3 regions of the Nocardia sp. NPDC003726 genome follow, and region 3 is predicted to be linked to each of the others. Evidence: riboswitches for the same ligand, from Rfam matches in the RefSeq annotation. Region 3 holds a riboswitch; each other region holds the start of a gene.
The links. A riboswitch is a leader RNA that binds a small molecule or an ion and turns the genes downstream of it on or off. The one in region 3 is predicted to bind S-adenosylmethionine.
Positions count from the first base shown of each region.

Region 1: it holds a riboswitch for S-adenosylmethionine, as region 3 does, so the genes downstream of both, ACWDMM_RS27135 (amino acid ABC transporter permease) here and ACWDMM_RS15385 (rhodanese-like domain-containing protein) in region 3, are expected to answer to the same signal.
Region 2: it holds a riboswitch for S-adenosylmethionine, as region 3 does, so the genes downstream of both, ACWDMM_RS26585 (aminotransferase class V-fold PLP-dependent enzyme) here and ACWDMM_RS15385 (rhodanese-like domain-containing protein) in region 3, are expected to answer to the same signal.

Region 1 is NZ_JBSFNF010000025.1:52,173-57,272, forward strand. It holds gene ACWDMM_RS27130 (amino acid ABC transporter ATP-binding protein) at 1-661, opposite strand, end outside; gene ACWDMM_RS27135 (amino acid ABC transporter permease) at 658-1,665, opposite strand; SAM riboswitch class I at 1,692-1,785, opposite strand; gene ACWDMM_RS27140 (hypothetical protein) at 1,867-2,004, opposite strand; gene ACWDMM_RS27145 (hypothetical protein) at 2,162-2,869, shown strand; gene ACWDMM_RS27150 (glycosyltransferase) at 2,894-4,027, opposite strand; gene ACWDMM_RS27155 (LppM family (lipo)protein) at 4,063-4,845, opposite strand; gene ACWDMM_RS27160 (carotenoid biosynthesis protein) at 4,907-5,100, opposite strand, start outside.
Region 2 is NZ_JBSFNF010000024.1:42,129-47,228, forward strand. It holds gene ACWDMM_RS26580 (Pls/PosA family non-ribosomal peptide synthetase) at 1-3,143, opposite strand, end outside; SAM riboswitch class IV at 3,760-3,873, shown strand; gene ACWDMM_RS26585 (aminotransferase class V-fold PLP-dependent enzyme) at 3,922-5,100, shown strand, end outside.
Region 3 is NZ_JBSFNF010000010.1:5,848-10,947, forward strand. It holds gene ACWDMM_RS15375 (FAD-dependent oxidoreductase) at 48-1,511, opposite strand; gene ACWDMM_RS15380 (Rv0361 family membrane protein) at 1,893-2,342, shown strand; SAM riboswitch class IV at 2,406-2,522, shown strand; gene ACWDMM_RS15385 (rhodanese-like domain-containing protein) at 2,537-2,953, shown strand; gene ACWDMM_RS15390 (O-succinylhomoserine sulfhydrylase) at 2,950-4,164, shown strand; gene ACWDMM_RS15395 (serine/threonine-protein kinase) at 4,188-5,100, opposite strand, start outside.

The DNA of each region.
Region 1 (5,100 bases), on a different contig from region 3:
CGGTGTCGGCGACCTCACGGGCGAAACCGATCTCGTGGGTGACGATCACCAGCGCGGTGCCGCCGTGCGCCAGATCGCGGATCACGTCGAGCACCTCGCCGACCAGTTCCGGGTCGAGCGCGGAGGTCGGCTCGTCGAACAGGATCACGCGCGGGCGCAGCGCCAGCGCGCGGGCGATCGCCACTCGCTGCTGCTGCCCGCCCGACAGCCTGCGCGGATACGCGTCGGCCAGGTGTCCGATGCCGACCCGGTCCAGCAGCAGGCGCGCCTCGCGCTCCACCTCGGTCCGGTCGCGCCGCTGCGCCGACAGCGGCGCCAGCGTGACGTTGTCGAGCACGGTCAGGTGCGGGAACAGATTGAACTGCTGGAAGACGAAGCCGATCCGGGAGCGCTGCTTGCGCACCGCGTGGTCGGGCAGGGCGTGCAGGCGATCGCGGCGCAGCCGGTATCCGATCAGCTCGCCGTCGATGTGCACGGTGCCCGCGTCCAGCGTCTCCAGATGGTTGACCACGCGCAGCAGGGTGGACTTGCCGGACCCGGACGGGCCGATCACGGCCACCACCTCGCCGGAGCGCACGGTGAGATCGATGCCGCGCAGCACCTCGTGCGAGCCGAAGGACTTCCGCAGGCCGCGGACCTGCACGGCGGGTGCGGCGCTCATCGGGTCGCTCCGCGCGGTGCGGCGGGACCGGCCTCGGCGACCTCGCGCAGCTTCCGCCACGCGCGTCGCAGCGGCGTCGGCGGCGGCGTGCGGTGCGCGCCCTTGGCGTAGTGGCGTTCGATGTAGTACTGCGCCACCGACAGCACGGTGGTGAGCACGATGTACCAGACGGTCGCGACCATCAGCAGCGGCACCACCCGGCCGTTGCGCCCGTAGATCACCTGGACCTGGTAGAACAGTTCGGCGATCGCCATGACCGACACGATCGAGGTGCCCTTGAACAGGCTGATCACCTCGTTGGTCGCGTTCGGCAGGATCGAGCGCATCGCCTGCGGCATGACCACCGTGCGGAACTGCCGCAGCCGCGGAATCCCGAGCGCCGCCGCGGCTTCCAGCTGACCCGCGTCCACCGCGATGAACCCGGCCCGGATGATCTCCGCCGAATAGGCCGCCTGATGCAGCGCCAAGCCGATAACGGCGGCGGTGAAACCGCTGATCACCCCGTTCACCTCGAAGGTGAACAGCGCGGGCCCGAACGGGATGCCGACCGAAAGGGTCTGGTACAGGTAGGCGATGTTGAACCAGAACAGCAACTGCACGATCAGCGGGATCGAGCGGAACGCCCAGATGTAGACCCACGAGAGCACCCGCAGCACCGGGTTGTTCGACAGCCGGGCGATCGCGAGGGCGGTGCCGAGCAGAAAGCCCAGCGCCGTGCCCCATGCGGTCAGCTCCAGGGTGACCCGCAGCGCCGACAGCACCGACTTCGCCGTGATGTACCGCGCGAACGTCGGCCAGTCCCAGCCGGGATTGGTGGCCAGGCCGTGCACGAACTGGGCGAGCACGATCAGGGCGACGGCACTGACCACCCAGCGCCAGGGATGCCGGGTCTTCGCCACGGTGGGCGTCGCGGCGCTCGCGGTGGGGGCGGACGTGCCGGTCGGGTCCGGTGCGCTCGGCGCGGCGGCCTCGGGGGCGGCGTCCGGCGCGGTGGACGCGCTCATGACGGGTCCTCGATGATCACTTCGGTCCTCCATCGGTCCCGGCGGAAGCACCCGCACCCGGTGACCGGGGGGTTGCTGCGACGTCGACGAGCCAGGTCTCTCGGTCGCTCTGGATGGTTGGCGCCGACCCCCTGTCAACGGCTGTCAGGGGCGAGCCGAATCATGATGCACAGCAAGGGAAGCATGGAACAAGAGAAGTAATCACCGTGAGCGTAGACCTTGTCCACGCGCGTGCATCGGATCCTTGTAGTAACCAGGCGTGCGCTGCTCGATCGAGGGCGCGGTGAGTTCGCCGGTGCAGGACAGGCGCTGCGGGACGATGCCGGTCCGATGCAGCATACGGGTATCACCGAGGCTGGGGAACGCCGGTGTGCGACGCTGAGGTCCGTTCCGGGCAAACAGGACTCGCCACGAAATTGCTGTGTGGAATCCCGGCTGATGAATGCGTTTGCCGGAGTACTGTCCCCCTCGATCGTTCCGCCGATGAGGAGGTTTCGTGACCATATTGCGCCGTCTGACCCAGTTGTCCGCTGTCGCGACCAGTTCGATGGCCCTCGTGTTCGCCGGGCCCGCCGCCGCGTTCGCGGCTCCGGACGTAACGCTCCCCGCATCCGCCGAGGACTCCGTGCCGATCGCCGCTCCCGGTGACCTGTTCGGCGCGTATCAAGCCGCGCTCGACGCGCTGCGCGCGCTCGGCATCCAGCCGTTCGCCTACCCCAGCGCGTCGGCGTTCTGCCTCGACAACACCACGGCCGGGCTGGCGCCCGCCGTGGCAGGCGCCATCCCGGGGCCGTGGCCGAAGAACACCGTCCAGATTCCCGGCCAGGACCTCAGCGCCGTCAAGGCCGGGCAAGCCATGTTCACCTTCGTGCCCTACGGCCTCGGGCCGGACGGTCCGAATACCGGAGGCATGCAAGTGGCCTGGCTCAATCTGAACACCGGCCGCGGCGGCACGGCCGCCATGGGACCGTTGCCCGAGGTCGCCCGCTCGATGATCCCCGCGGCCGTTCCCGCCGACCTGCGACCAGCCGCCGAGCAGGCGATCCGCGACTTCCTCGTCGCGTCGCTCCCGATGGGCGGGGTGCGTGCCGTTCCGGTGGACACCGGCAAGGGAACCGTGCTCGCCGCGGTCTTCGGCTCGGTGCAGAACGGCGCCAAGTCCTGCGTCTTCCTGCCGACCGTCGGAATCACGCCGGTGCCGTGAGGTTGCGGCCGCGGCTCGGCGCGATCAGGGAAGCGAGCGACCTTTCCAGCGCGCCGTGCCGCGGCGACGGGCCCGGTGCGACCGCGCCCACAGCAGCAGATACGCCGCCACCGACACCGGGTGCGCGACGGCGGCCGGCAGGTCAGATGGCCGCAGCGGGCCGCCGGTCTCGGTCGAACGGGCCAGCAACCGCCCGGCGACGGCGGCGAGCCAGCCGATCGATCCGGTCGTTCGGGTCGCTCCACGGCCGAACACCGCCATCGCGGGCGGCGCCCAATAGGCAAGGGCGGCAATCAGTCCCACCGCCGCACCGCCAGCGATCGTGCCGTCGTAGGCCGACCAGAGCCAGCGGGTGTAGCCCGCGTCCAATTCCGCGGCGCCGCGATACATCCTGGTGCGGGCCGACGCTCCCGCGGCCACCAGAACCGTCGAGTGACCGGCTCGCCGCAGCGCACGGGCGATATCGAGGTCCTCGGTGACGCTCCCGGCCACCGCCGCGTGACCGCCCACCGACCGGTAGGCGGCGTTGTCGAACACGAGGAACTGGCCGCAGGCCACCGCCGTGGCGGGCCGCAGGCTCCGGTCGGCCGCGGTGATCGGCAGCGTCGAGGCCCACGACCAGCACAGCAGGGGCTGCACCACGGCCTCCGCCGCCGAACCGGCGACTTGCAGGGGCCACGGCGAGACCAGCGCGGCGCCCCGACCGCGCAGCGCCCCGACCGCCGCCGCCAGCGCCGTCGGGGCCAGGCGCACGTCGGCGTCCAAGAAGATCAGCACCGGCGTCGACACTTCCTCGGCCAGCCGGACGCAGGCGGCTGCCTTTCCCGTCCAGCCGGGAACCGGATGGAGCTCGCTGCGCAGCAGCGTGAAACGCGGATCGCCGTCGATGGCCGCGCGGGCGGCGGCGCCGGTGTCGTCGGTGGAAGCGTCGTCGAGAATGCGCACCGCCATGCGCGGCACGCCGATCTGGGCGCGCAGGTCGCCGATCAGCTCGGGTAGCCGGTCGGCCTCGTCACGCGCCGGGATACAGACGGTGACCGGTTCGATCACCGTCGTCGGGGTGGTCGTCAACCGCCGCACGGTGACCCGGTTGTACAGCGCGATGCCCGCGCCGAGCGCCGCCACCGCGGTGGCGCAGGAAGGCAGGATCCTCACCATGCGGGCCACGCTATCCCGGCGCACCGACCTGTCGCTCAGCGATTCTGCGTCACCGACCGCCACCAGCGGCTCAGGGAGAAGCCGACTTCCGGCGCACCGGGCGCGGCGGGGTTGCGGTCCATGTACGCCATGGCGGCCACGATGGCGGCCACCGCGAGGGTGATGCCGCCTGCGATGCCGGCCCAGCCCGCGAACGAGCGGGTGTTCGGGTCGGCGTAGCTGACCTCGGCGCGCAGCGTGGAGACATCGCCGGGCGGCAGCTTCCAGGACACGACGTTGTCGCCTTCGCGGCTGCCGTTGGTCTTGGCGACGCGGGCCGGGAACGCGATGGTGAACTGCACGTCCGACCCGTGCGGCGGAACCGATTTCAGATCGACTCGCCCGGTCAGGCTGACCAGGTCGCCGGTGCGCTGGAACTGCAACTGGAACATGCCCTGGGTCTGCTCGGACAGCTGGCCGAGCTGCTGCACCTCGCCGAAGGACAGATCCTCGAAGAAGACCTGGCTGCCGGTGTACCCGTCCTGGGCGTACGGCTCCACCCGCACCTTGGCGGCCAGCGTCTCCGGCGCCTTCAGCTGCGGGCCCTTGTCCCCGGCGTCGGCGGGCACCACGGCGGCGACGATCCGTCCGGACACCCGGTCGTTGGACGAGACTCCCATCGACACCTGCACCCGCAGGCAGGCGGCGAGCAGCGGGACCAGCATCGCCGCGAGCAGGACGACCGAAGCGGCACGCACACCGCGGCGTGGGACCCGTCGCTGCGGGAGATCCGGGGAATCGAGCTTCGTGGTGACGGGACTCGGCTGCACGGGTGACATCGTGCCAGGCCATCCGCCCGGAATGAAACGCGCCAGTCGCAGCGCGCGTCGGCGCGCCGGGTCAGCGCCGCGCGCGAGCCAGCGCGACGAGCAGGGGAACGCCGAGCATCCCCATGCCGGCGAAACCGTATCCGGCCGACGGCGCGAGACCGAGGAACGCCGCGTGCGCCAGCGCCGACCCGAGCCAGGTCCACAGGAAGAAGGCCACCGGGACCGCGACCGCGCGGCCACCAGGCCGCATCCGTACCGGATCCG
Region 2 (5,100 bases), on a different contig from region 3:
CAGGACGAACCCGGCTTCGCTTTGGACGGCGCCGCCGACAGCACCGCGACCAACCCGTTCTTCGGCACCCGCCGCCCGGGGGCGGTCATGCCGGAGTTGCCGAGGAAGGCGCGCTTGCCGACCTTCGCCGCGCCGATGTGCAGCCAGCCGCCGCCGAGTTCGTAACCGGCGATCATGGTGTCGTCGGCCAGGAACGCGCCGTCCGCGACGGTGGTGAACTTCGGCAGCAGCAGCACCGTGGACGCCTCGACGCTCTTGCCGACCTTCGCGCCGAGCAAACGCAGCCACACCGGGGTGAGCAGGCTGGCGTACAGCGGGAACAGGAAGGTGCGCGCGGAATCGAGCAGGCGCTCGGTGGCCCATGCCTGCCAGCCGACCCGGCTGCGCACCGGGTGGTAGCCCTCGGTCAGGCCGATGCTCAGCAGCCGGACCGCGACGACGGTCGCCGCGGCGTAGACCCCCAGGCTCAGCAGGGTCGCGAGGGGCAGGACGGCGAACCCACGCGCGACACCGTCCGCGAGCGTGCGGGTGTCGCGAACGAACCAGGCGAGGATCGCGCCACCGGCTCCGATGCCGAGAATCGGCATGGCGGCCAACGCCATCGACGTGATGCCGAACACGCCGACCCAGCGCCGGGCCCGAGCGGGCGTGTGCGCGGGCCAGCGGTGCTGCGCCTTGCCCACCTTCACCGCGGGCGAACCGGCCCACTCCTGTTCCGCCTTCACCTTGCCCGCCACCGCGGAGCCGGGCGCCACCTCGGCGTTCCTGCCGATCTTCGTGCCGGGCAAGAGGATCGAACGGGAACCGACCACCGCGCCGGGGCCGACGACGATCGGGCCGAGATGCACCACGTCGCCGTCGATCCAGTAGCCGGACAGATCGACCTCCGGCTCGACGCTGCAGCCGTCGCCGAGTTCGAGCATCCCTGTCACCGGCGGGAGGCTGTGCAGATCGACGCCCTTGCCGATCTTCGCGCCGAGCGCGCGGGCGAACGGCACCATCCACGGGGCGCCGGACAGGCTCTCCGCGCCGCTGGCCTCGGACAGCCGCACGGCCGCCCACAACCGCAGATGCACCGAACCGCCGCGCGGATAGCGCCCCGGCCGGACCCCGCGCAGCAACAGCCGCGCGCCCGCCACGCAGATCGCCATGCGGCCGAGCGGCGAGATGAACAGCAGGAACGCGACCAGCGTCCACCACCAGGACAGCCGAGGCAGCCACGGCAGCGAGCCGGACCAGGCCGCGATATTGCCGACGATCGCCAGCCAGGTGAACCACTGCAGTCCGGTGAGCGTGGTGAGCGGAATGGTGGCGAGCACCTGCGCGGCTTGCGCGAGCCACGGCGTCGGCCGCACCGTCCGGTCGGCGACGGCCACGGCGGGCGTGGTCTGCTCCAGCAGTTCGGCGAGCGCGCCGAGGCGGGGGTGATCGTAGACATCGGCGACGGCGATCTGCGGATACCGTTCGCGCAGTGCGGTGACCAACTGCGCCGCCGCGAGCGAGCCACCGCCCAGGTCGAAGAAATCCGCGTCGAGATCGCCGACCTCGGCGCCGAGGATGGCATCCCAGAGCCCCGCGATCCACAGGGCCGTGCCGGTCAGCTCGTTGTCGTCGTCGTCATCGGCGGCGTTGGGCAGCGGCCATGGCAGCGCGTCGCGGTCGACTTTGCCGGAGGTGCGGGTGGGCAACTCCGCGACCACGGCGAGCCGGGGTACCAGCGGCGCCGGAAGCCGGCCGGCGAGGACGGCGCGCGCGGCCTTGGCATCGAAATCCGGTCCCGGCCCGGTCAGATAGCCGACCAGAAGTTTGTTGCCCGCTTTGGTGGTCCGGATGGCCGCCGCGGCGCCGGTGACGCCGGGCAGGTGCTGCAGAGCGTTGTCGATCTCGCCGAGCTCGATGCGCCGCCCACCCAGCTTGATCTGATCGTCGGCGCGGCCGAGGAAGACCAGACCGGCGCTGTCGTTGCGCACCAGGTCGCCGCTGCGGTACGCGCGCTCCCAGCCGACGGACGGCAGTGGGGCGTACTTCTCGGCGTCCTTGACCGGGTCCAGGTAGCGGGCGAGTCCGACGCCGCCGATCACCAATTCGCCGGATTCCCCCTCGGCCACCGGGTTACCCGCCGCGTCCACGACGACCAGGTCCCAGCCGTTGAGCGGCAATCCGATTCGGATCGGCCATCGGCCGTCCAAGCGCGCGGCGCACGCGACGACGGTGGCTTCGGTGGGGCCGTAGGTGTTCCACACCTCGCGCGTCGCGTCGCCGTTGCCGGCGAGCCGCTCGGCCAGTTCCGGCGGGACGGCCTCACCGCCGAAGATGAGCAGGCGCACCGCCTCCAGCGCCTCGACCGGCCAGGTCGCCGCCAGCGTGGGCACGGTCGAGACGACGGTGATCCGCCGCCGCACCAGCCAGGGGCCGAGATCGGCGCCGGTGCGCACCAGCTCGCGCGGCGCGGGCACCAGGCAGGCTCCGTTGCGCCAGGCCAGCCACATCTCCTCGCAGGACGCGTCGAAGGCGACCGACAGACCGGCGAGCACGCGGTCGCCGGGACCGATCGGGGCGTCCTGGAGGAACAACTCGGCTTCCGCGTCGACGAAGGCGGCCGCGTTGCGGTGGGTGACGGCAACGCCTTTCGGCGTTCCGGTGGAGCCGGAGGTGAAGATGATCCAGGCGTCGTCTCCGGGAGCGGGCAGCGTCGACCAGGTTTCCGGGCGCTCCCGCTCCGCCGCGCGGATGCCCGCGGCCGTGGTCTCGATGCCGTCCGCGGTCACGATCGCGGTGACCTGCGCCTCGCCGAATACCAGCTGGGCGCGCTCGTCGGGATCGTCGGCGTCGACCGGCACGTAGGCGGCGCCGGAGTACAGGACGGCGAGAATGGTCACGTAGAGCTCGCGTGTGCCCGACGGGATGCGCACGCCGACCCGGTCGCCCGGCCGCACACCCGCGGTGGCGAGACGGGCCATGGTCTTCTCGATCTCGACGACCAGCTCCAGGTAGGACAGCACCACCTGGCCGTCATCGATGGCAGGGGCCTCGGGATGAGCGAGCGCCGTCGCGGTCAGGATGTCGACCAGCGTCCTGGCCTCCGGCGCGCGGTCGCCGCGTGACAGCGGGCGCGCCCGCGCGTCGACGTCTGTCTCGAGCATGGTGCTCCGCGCACCTCCCATCGACTTGCCCACACTTTCGCGTTGTTTGTGTCATAGCTGGGTTACCAAAGGGCAAACGCCGCGCTGGCCAATCGTCCACGGTACCCGGGCTTGTCGTCGTCCGTTGTTCACCTGACCCGACGACGGACCGACCGGCGCGGTGCCCGTTGTTGCAGGTGGGATCGACATTCGCCGTCGCGGCGCGGCAATCGCTGGTCGGCGGGACGCCGTGCGGTTCGCCGGAAGATCGCTGTTTCGGGGATGTGATTCCGCTCATCGAAAGCGGAGGCCGCGATGAACACCAAGGGCCTATGCTCGGCTCCGGCCGGGCCGAGGAGGGGCGCGGCCGGTGCGGAACGGCATTCGCATTCGACTCGCGCCGGCCCGCTCCAGGCTTGCCGGTAACCGCTGAGCGAACCGCCTCGGGATGCTGCCGCCGGTGGCCTGCGTCAGTTGCCGAGCGACGTGCGGAAACCCGAGGCGGACACGGCTCGCGTGTTGTCGTGGGGGTGCTTGTAATGGCTCGCGTGCGGTGGTTATCTCCACGCGGTGCTCGTGAGGACTCGGGGTCGAGCGTGGTTGACAGCGCCGGGGCGCTTCTGCCACCCTCGGGTCAGGTCATGAGTGCCAGCGCGAAGCCCCGGCTTGCTGGCCGGCAACCCTCCTCCGCGGTGGGGTGCTCCGGGTGACGACCCGGCCGCCGCCCGACCGGGCGCGGCAAGCGCGGACTCGACGAATCATTCGATTGCGGGTCCCTGAGCCGACGGGATTTCACGTGATGACTACGACTGTCGACAACACCTGTGCCGCTCTCGCCCGGGTCTCCGGCGACGAACTGCGTGTGCCGCTCGTGCAAGGCGGGACGGCCACCTACGCCAACTTCGACTACGCGGCGAGCGCGCCGGCCTTGACCCAGGTCACCGACCGGGTGCAGCAACTGCTGCCGTACTACGCGAGCGTGCACCGCGGCGCAGGCTACGCCTCGCGGATCTCCACCGAGTGCTACGAGGCCGCCCGCGGGTCGGTCGCCCGGTTCCTCGACGCCGCCGACGACCAGGTGGTGGTGTTCACCCGCAACACCACCGATTCGCTGAACCTGCTCGCGTCCTGCGTCCCCGGCGACACGGTGGTGCTCGACATCGAGCACCACGCCAATTTCCTGCCCTGGACCAGGCGGGGCAGGCGCGTCGTGCGGGCGGCCGACACGGTCGAGGAGACCATCGGCAGGCTGGTGGCCGAACTGTGCAGCAGGCCCGCCGCATTGCTCGCGGTGACCGGCGCGTCGAACGTGACCGGGGAGGTGCTGCCGCTGGAGCGGCTGGCCACCGTCGCGCATCAGTGCGGCGCCCGGATCCTGGTGGACGCGGCGCAGTTGGCTCCGCATCGGCGAATCAGCCTGCGCGCCCGCGGGATAGACTACGTGGCTTTCTCCGGGCACAAGCTCTACGCGCCGTTCGGCGCGGGTGTGCTGGTGGGCAGGCGGGATTGGCTCGACGCGGCCCGGCCCTACCTCGCGGGCGGCGGCGCGGTGCGCGAGGTGAGCGCCGACGCGGCCGAGTGGGCGCCCGCTCCGCAGCGGCACGAAGCCGGCTCGCCGAACGTGCTCGGCGCCGCCGCGCTGGCCGCCGCCTGTGACGCGCTCTGTGCCATCGAAGCCGAAACCCTTGCCGCGCATGAACACCGGCTCGCCGACCGTCTCCGCGACGGCTTGGCCGCCATTCCCGGCGTCCAGCTGTTGCGCATCTGGGCCGACAGTCCCGACTCCGTCGGCATCGTCGCCTTCACCCTGGACGATTTCGTCCCCGGCCAGGTCGCCGCGTATCTCTCCGCCGAACACGGTATCGGCGTACGCGACGGACGCTTCTGCGCCCACCCGCTGCTCACCAGGCTCGGCTTGGACGGCGCGCTGCGCGCCAGCATCGGCCTCGGCACCACTTCGACCGATGTGGACCGTCTG
Region 3 (5,100 bases):
AGAGCTGGGGTGTCGCGACGGCGGCGGAGCGGTCACTCGGTGGGTGATCAGACCTTGTGCGGTTCGCTGGCGCGCAGCATGTCCTCGCGCTCGACGACCTTGACGCGCTCGCGGCCCTCCGGTTCGCCGAGGGAGCGTTCGTGCGCGTCGAGGCGGTACCAACCGGCCCACGTGGTGAACGGGATGCCCTTGCCCTCGAGGAACTCGATGACGGCCTCCGGCTCGGGCCGCTCGGCCGGGGTGAAGCGGGGAGCGTCGTCCAGCAGGCAGGCGATAGTCTCGTTGGCGTCGCCCTTGGTGTGGCCGATCAGGCCGACCGGGCCGCGCTTGATCCAGCCGGTGACGTAGGTGGCGGGCATGTAGCGCGCGGCGCCGTCGGCGTTCTCGTCGACGAGCACGCGACCGGCTTCGTTCGGCACGGTGCCGGCCTGATCGTCGAACGGCAGGTTGGTCAGGTTCTGCGACAGGTAGCCGACGGCGCGATAGACCGCCTGCACGTCCCAGTCCTTGAACACGCCGGTGCCCTTGACGTTGCCGGTGCCGTCGAGCTGGGTGCGCTCGGTGCGCAGGCCGACGACCTTGCCGTTCTCACCGAGGATTTCGGCGGGGGACTCGAAGAAGTGCAGGAACAGCTTGTGCGGCCGGTCGCCCGCGTCGCGGATGGCCCACTGCTCGAGCGTGTTGGCCACCATGTCGACCTGCTTGGAGTGCCGCCGCGCGGCCTCGGAGCCCTCGTCGTAGTCGATGTCCTCGGGGTCGACGATGACTTCGATGGTGGGCGAGTGGTCGAGTTCGCGCAGCTCCAGCGGGGTGAACTTGGCCTGCGCCGGGCCGCGGCGGCCGAAGACGTGCACCTCGACGGCCTTGTTGGCCTTGAGGCCCTTGTAGACGTTCGGCGGGATCTCCGTCGGCAGCAGCTCGTCGCCGGTCTTGGCCAGCACGCGGGCGACGTCGAGGGCGACGTTGCCGACGCCGAGAACGGCGACCTTCTCCGCGTCCAACGGCCAGGTGCGCGGCACGTCGGGGTGGCCGTCGTACCAGGAGACGAAGTCGGCGGCGCCGTAGGAGCCGTCGAGGTCGATGCCGGGGATGGGCAGGGCACGGTCGGCGTTGGCTCCGGTGGAGAAGATCACCGCGTCGTAGAAGGCGCGCAGGTCGTCGAGGGTGATGTCGGTGCCGTAGTCGATGTTGCCGAGCAGGCGCACCTGCGGCTTGTCGAGGACCTTGTGCAGGGCGGTGATGATGCCCTTGATCCTGGGGTGGTCGGGCGCGACGCCGTAGCGGATCAGGCCGAACGGCGCGGGCATGCGCTCGTAGAGGTCGATCGACACCTCGGCGTCGGACTTCATCAATGCGTCGGCGGCGTAGATCCCGGCCGGTCCGGCGCCCACGATCGCGATGCGGAGCGGGCGGGTCCTCGCGGTGTGCGCGTCAGGCCCGGAGGAGGAAGCCTGCGTCACCACGGAGGGCTCGCGGACACCGCCATCCTCTACTGCACTCTGTTCGGTCATCTCTTTACGCGCACCTTTATGGTCGAAACAATTAATGACGTCTGGGCTTAGCTTAGGCTAAGTTGACGCACCGGCTCGGTCGCACCCGTCCGGTGCGGACGCCGGCGTTGCCGGCTCGTGGCTGCACGGTGCTCCGTTCGCCGCGGCGTGGAGCTGCCGATTCGCTATGACAGCAGGCCGCCGTCCCGCGATTCTATCGGGATGGCCGATGCCGCCCCGCGTCGGTGCGTGAACCCGGCGGATGCCATCCACGGTCATGATCGTCGTCTACCCGCTCGAGCCCGGTCTATCGCCGCCCCTCGCTTCGGATCGGCGTCGCGCCTGGTCCGCAGCCGGGGGGGCGAGCGCTCGATACCGCCGCCGACCAGGGATCATCGACTCATGACCGAACAGCATCCCGCCGCGGACGAGGACGAGATCATCCGCGTCGACCAGACCGACAAACGCTCGGTGGTCCCGTTCGTCGCCGCAGCGGTGGTCGCGGCGATCGTGCTGATCGCGATCGTGCTCGGCGGTGTGCTCTCGCCCGCTGAGAAAAATGTCACAGAGGCCGACCGCATCGCGGCGGCCGTCCGCAACTTCGTCGACGGCTCCAACCGCAGCGACGCCGTGCCGCCGCCCGGCACCGCGTGCCAGGGCTTCGACGCGACCCACTCACCGCTGGCGGGCCAGGACGGCGCCGGAAAGCCGGTCGAGATCACGAAAATCGACTCGCCCATGGTGGACGGCGACCGGGGCAAGGCGACCGTCACCACGAAGGTGGACGGGCAGGAGAAGACGACGACCTGGAATCTCACCAGATCCGGTGACAAGTGGCTGGTGTGCACCTGAGCGTTCGCGCAGGGTGCGCCACCGTTTGACACGGTGACCCGGGTCGGTGCAATCTCAGTCGAAGGTCATGAGAACCAGTGTCAAGCCCCGGCATTGCTGGTCGGCAACCCTCCTCCGCGGTGGGGTGCTCCGGGTGACGACCTGGCGGCGCCTCGGTCCCGGGCGCGGCAAGTGCGGATTCACAGGAGGTGCACATGAGTTATGCCGGTGACATCACCCCGCAGCAGGCATGGGAGCTGTTGCAGAACAATCCGGAAGCCGTCTTGGTGGACGTGCGGACGGAAGCGGAATGGAAGTTCGTGGGCGTCCCCGACACCAGTTCGATCGAGCGGCCGACCGTGCTGATCGAGTGGGTCGACTCGACGGGCGCGCGCAACGAGGCGTTCGTCGAGCAGTTGAAGCAGGCGCTCGACGGCCATGACCCGGAGGCTCCGGTGGTCTTCCTCTGTCGCTCCGGTCAGCGTTCGGTGGGCGCGGCGATCGCCGCCACCTCCGCGGGTTACCGCACCTCCTACAACGTGCTCGAGGGCTTCGAGGGCCCGCTCGACGAATTCGGGCATCGCGGCGGCTCCGGCTGGCGTGCTCTCGGACTGCCGTGGCGGCAGTCGTGATCACCGGCGGCGCGTTCGACAAGCCGCTGCCCGACGGCGTCGGCCCCGCGACGCTCGGCGTGCGCGGCGGCCTGCGGCGCTCCGGTTTCGAGGAGACCGCGGAGGCGCTCTACCTGACCTCCGGCTTCGTCTACGAGAGCGCCGAGGCGGCCGAGGCCGCGTTCACCGGCGAGGTCGAGCACTTCGTCTACTCCCGCTACGGCAACCCGACGGTGGCCATGTTCGAGGAGCGGATGCGCCTGCTCGACGGCGCCGAGGCGTGCTTCGCGACCGCGAGCGGCATGTCCGCGGTGTTCACCGCGCTCGGCGCGCTGCTGGGCGCCGGTGACCGGCTGGTCGCCGCGCGCAGCCTGTTCGGCTCGTGCTTCGTGGTGTGCAACGAGATCCTGCCGCGCTGGGGCGTTGAGACCGTCTTCGTCGACGGCGAGGACCTCGACCAGTGGGAGCAGGCGCTGTCGGTGCCCACGCAGGCGGTCTTCTTCGAGACGCCGGCCAACCCGATGCAGACGCTGGTCGACGTGCGGCGGGTGACCGAGCTGGCGCATGCGGCGGGCGCGAAGGTCGTGCTGGACAACGTGTTCGCCACCCCGCTGCTGCAACGCGGCTTCGAGCTCGGCGCCGACGTGGTGGTCTACTCGGGCACCAAGCACATCGACGGCCAGGGCCGCGTGCTCGGCGGCGCGATACTCGGGGCTCGGGACTACATCGACGGGCCGGTGAAAACGCTGATGCGCCACACCGGTCCCGCGCTGAGCCCGTTCAACGCGTGGACGCTGCTCAAAGGCTTGGAGACGATGCCGCTGCGGGTGCGCCATTCGACGGAGTCCGCCCTGCGCATCGCCCGCTTCCTGGAGAGCAACCCGGCCGTCAGCTGGGTGCGGTACCCGTTCCTGGAATCGCATCCGCAGTACGCACTGGCCGCCGGCCAGATGAGCGGGGGCGGCACCGTGGTCACCTTCGAGTTGAACGCTCCCGAGAACGAGGCAAAGAAGCGCGCGTTCGAAGTCCTCAACCGGTTGCGCGTCGTCGACATCTCCAACAACCTCGGTGACGCGAAGTCGCTGATCACCCACCCGGCGACCACCACACACCGCGCCATGGGCCCCGAAGGCAGGGCCACCATCGGCCTGACCGACGGCGTCGTGCGCATCTCGGTGGGCTTGGAAGACGTGGAGGACCTGCTCCAAGATCTCGACCAAGCATTGGCCTGACCGGGAAGCCGTGGCCCGAGCGGTCAGCGGATCGGCACGGTTACGCCGGGTGACGACGGATCGCCGTGCAGGACCAGATGGCTCGGGGCCTCGTCCTTCTTGTCGTTCTTCTTGCCGTTCTTGTTCTTGCCGGGCAGGTCGAAGGCTAGGCGGAAAGTACCGGCGCGGCCGGGAGCGATGCGCGCGAAGTCGCCGGGCGGATTCAGCTCGGCGGTGCCCGCCGCGTCCGGCGGGAGCGAACGCCCGCCGGTGGTGACCAGTCGTTGCTCCGGGATGGACCAAGTCTGTTCGTGGTCGGACACATTGGTGACGGTAAGCGTCACGATCGTGCGCGAACCGCTTCCGGTGGCCGCGTCGGTGACGGTGAAGGCGAAGTTTCCGTCGCGCGTGGCGGGGCCAGGATTCGCGGACTGCGCACCGGTCGAGGAATTGGTCGCCATCGCTTCGCGGTCGGTCGTGCTCGCGACGGGCGCGGACCCGTTGTCGATGCCGCCTGCCACCAGCCACACCGCCGCCGCGGCGGCCAGCGCCGCCGCCGCTGCCGCGGTCGCGATGCGAAGTTTCCGCCGAGGGCCGCGCTGCCCGGTCGGGGCGGGGGGCCGGACCTCGGGTGGCGGTTGCGTGGAGGTGACGACGGGCATGATCCTGGTCGGCGTACGGCCGGACGGTGGCATGGAGCCCGGTACCGGCGTGTTCGGTCGCGCGGACGGGTTCAGGGCTGCCGATGCCGCGGCGGCGAACTGTCCCGCGCTGCCGTAGCGCGCGTCCGGCTCCTTGGCCATTCCGCGGGCGATGACGTCATCGAGTGCGGCCGGGACGCCGTCGGCCGCACGTGACGCGCGCGGCGGCTCGGTCATCAGATGCGCGCGCATCTGCTGGGCCGGATCGCCAGCGCCGTAGGGCGGTTGTCCGGTCAGAGCCTCGTAGAGCACGCAG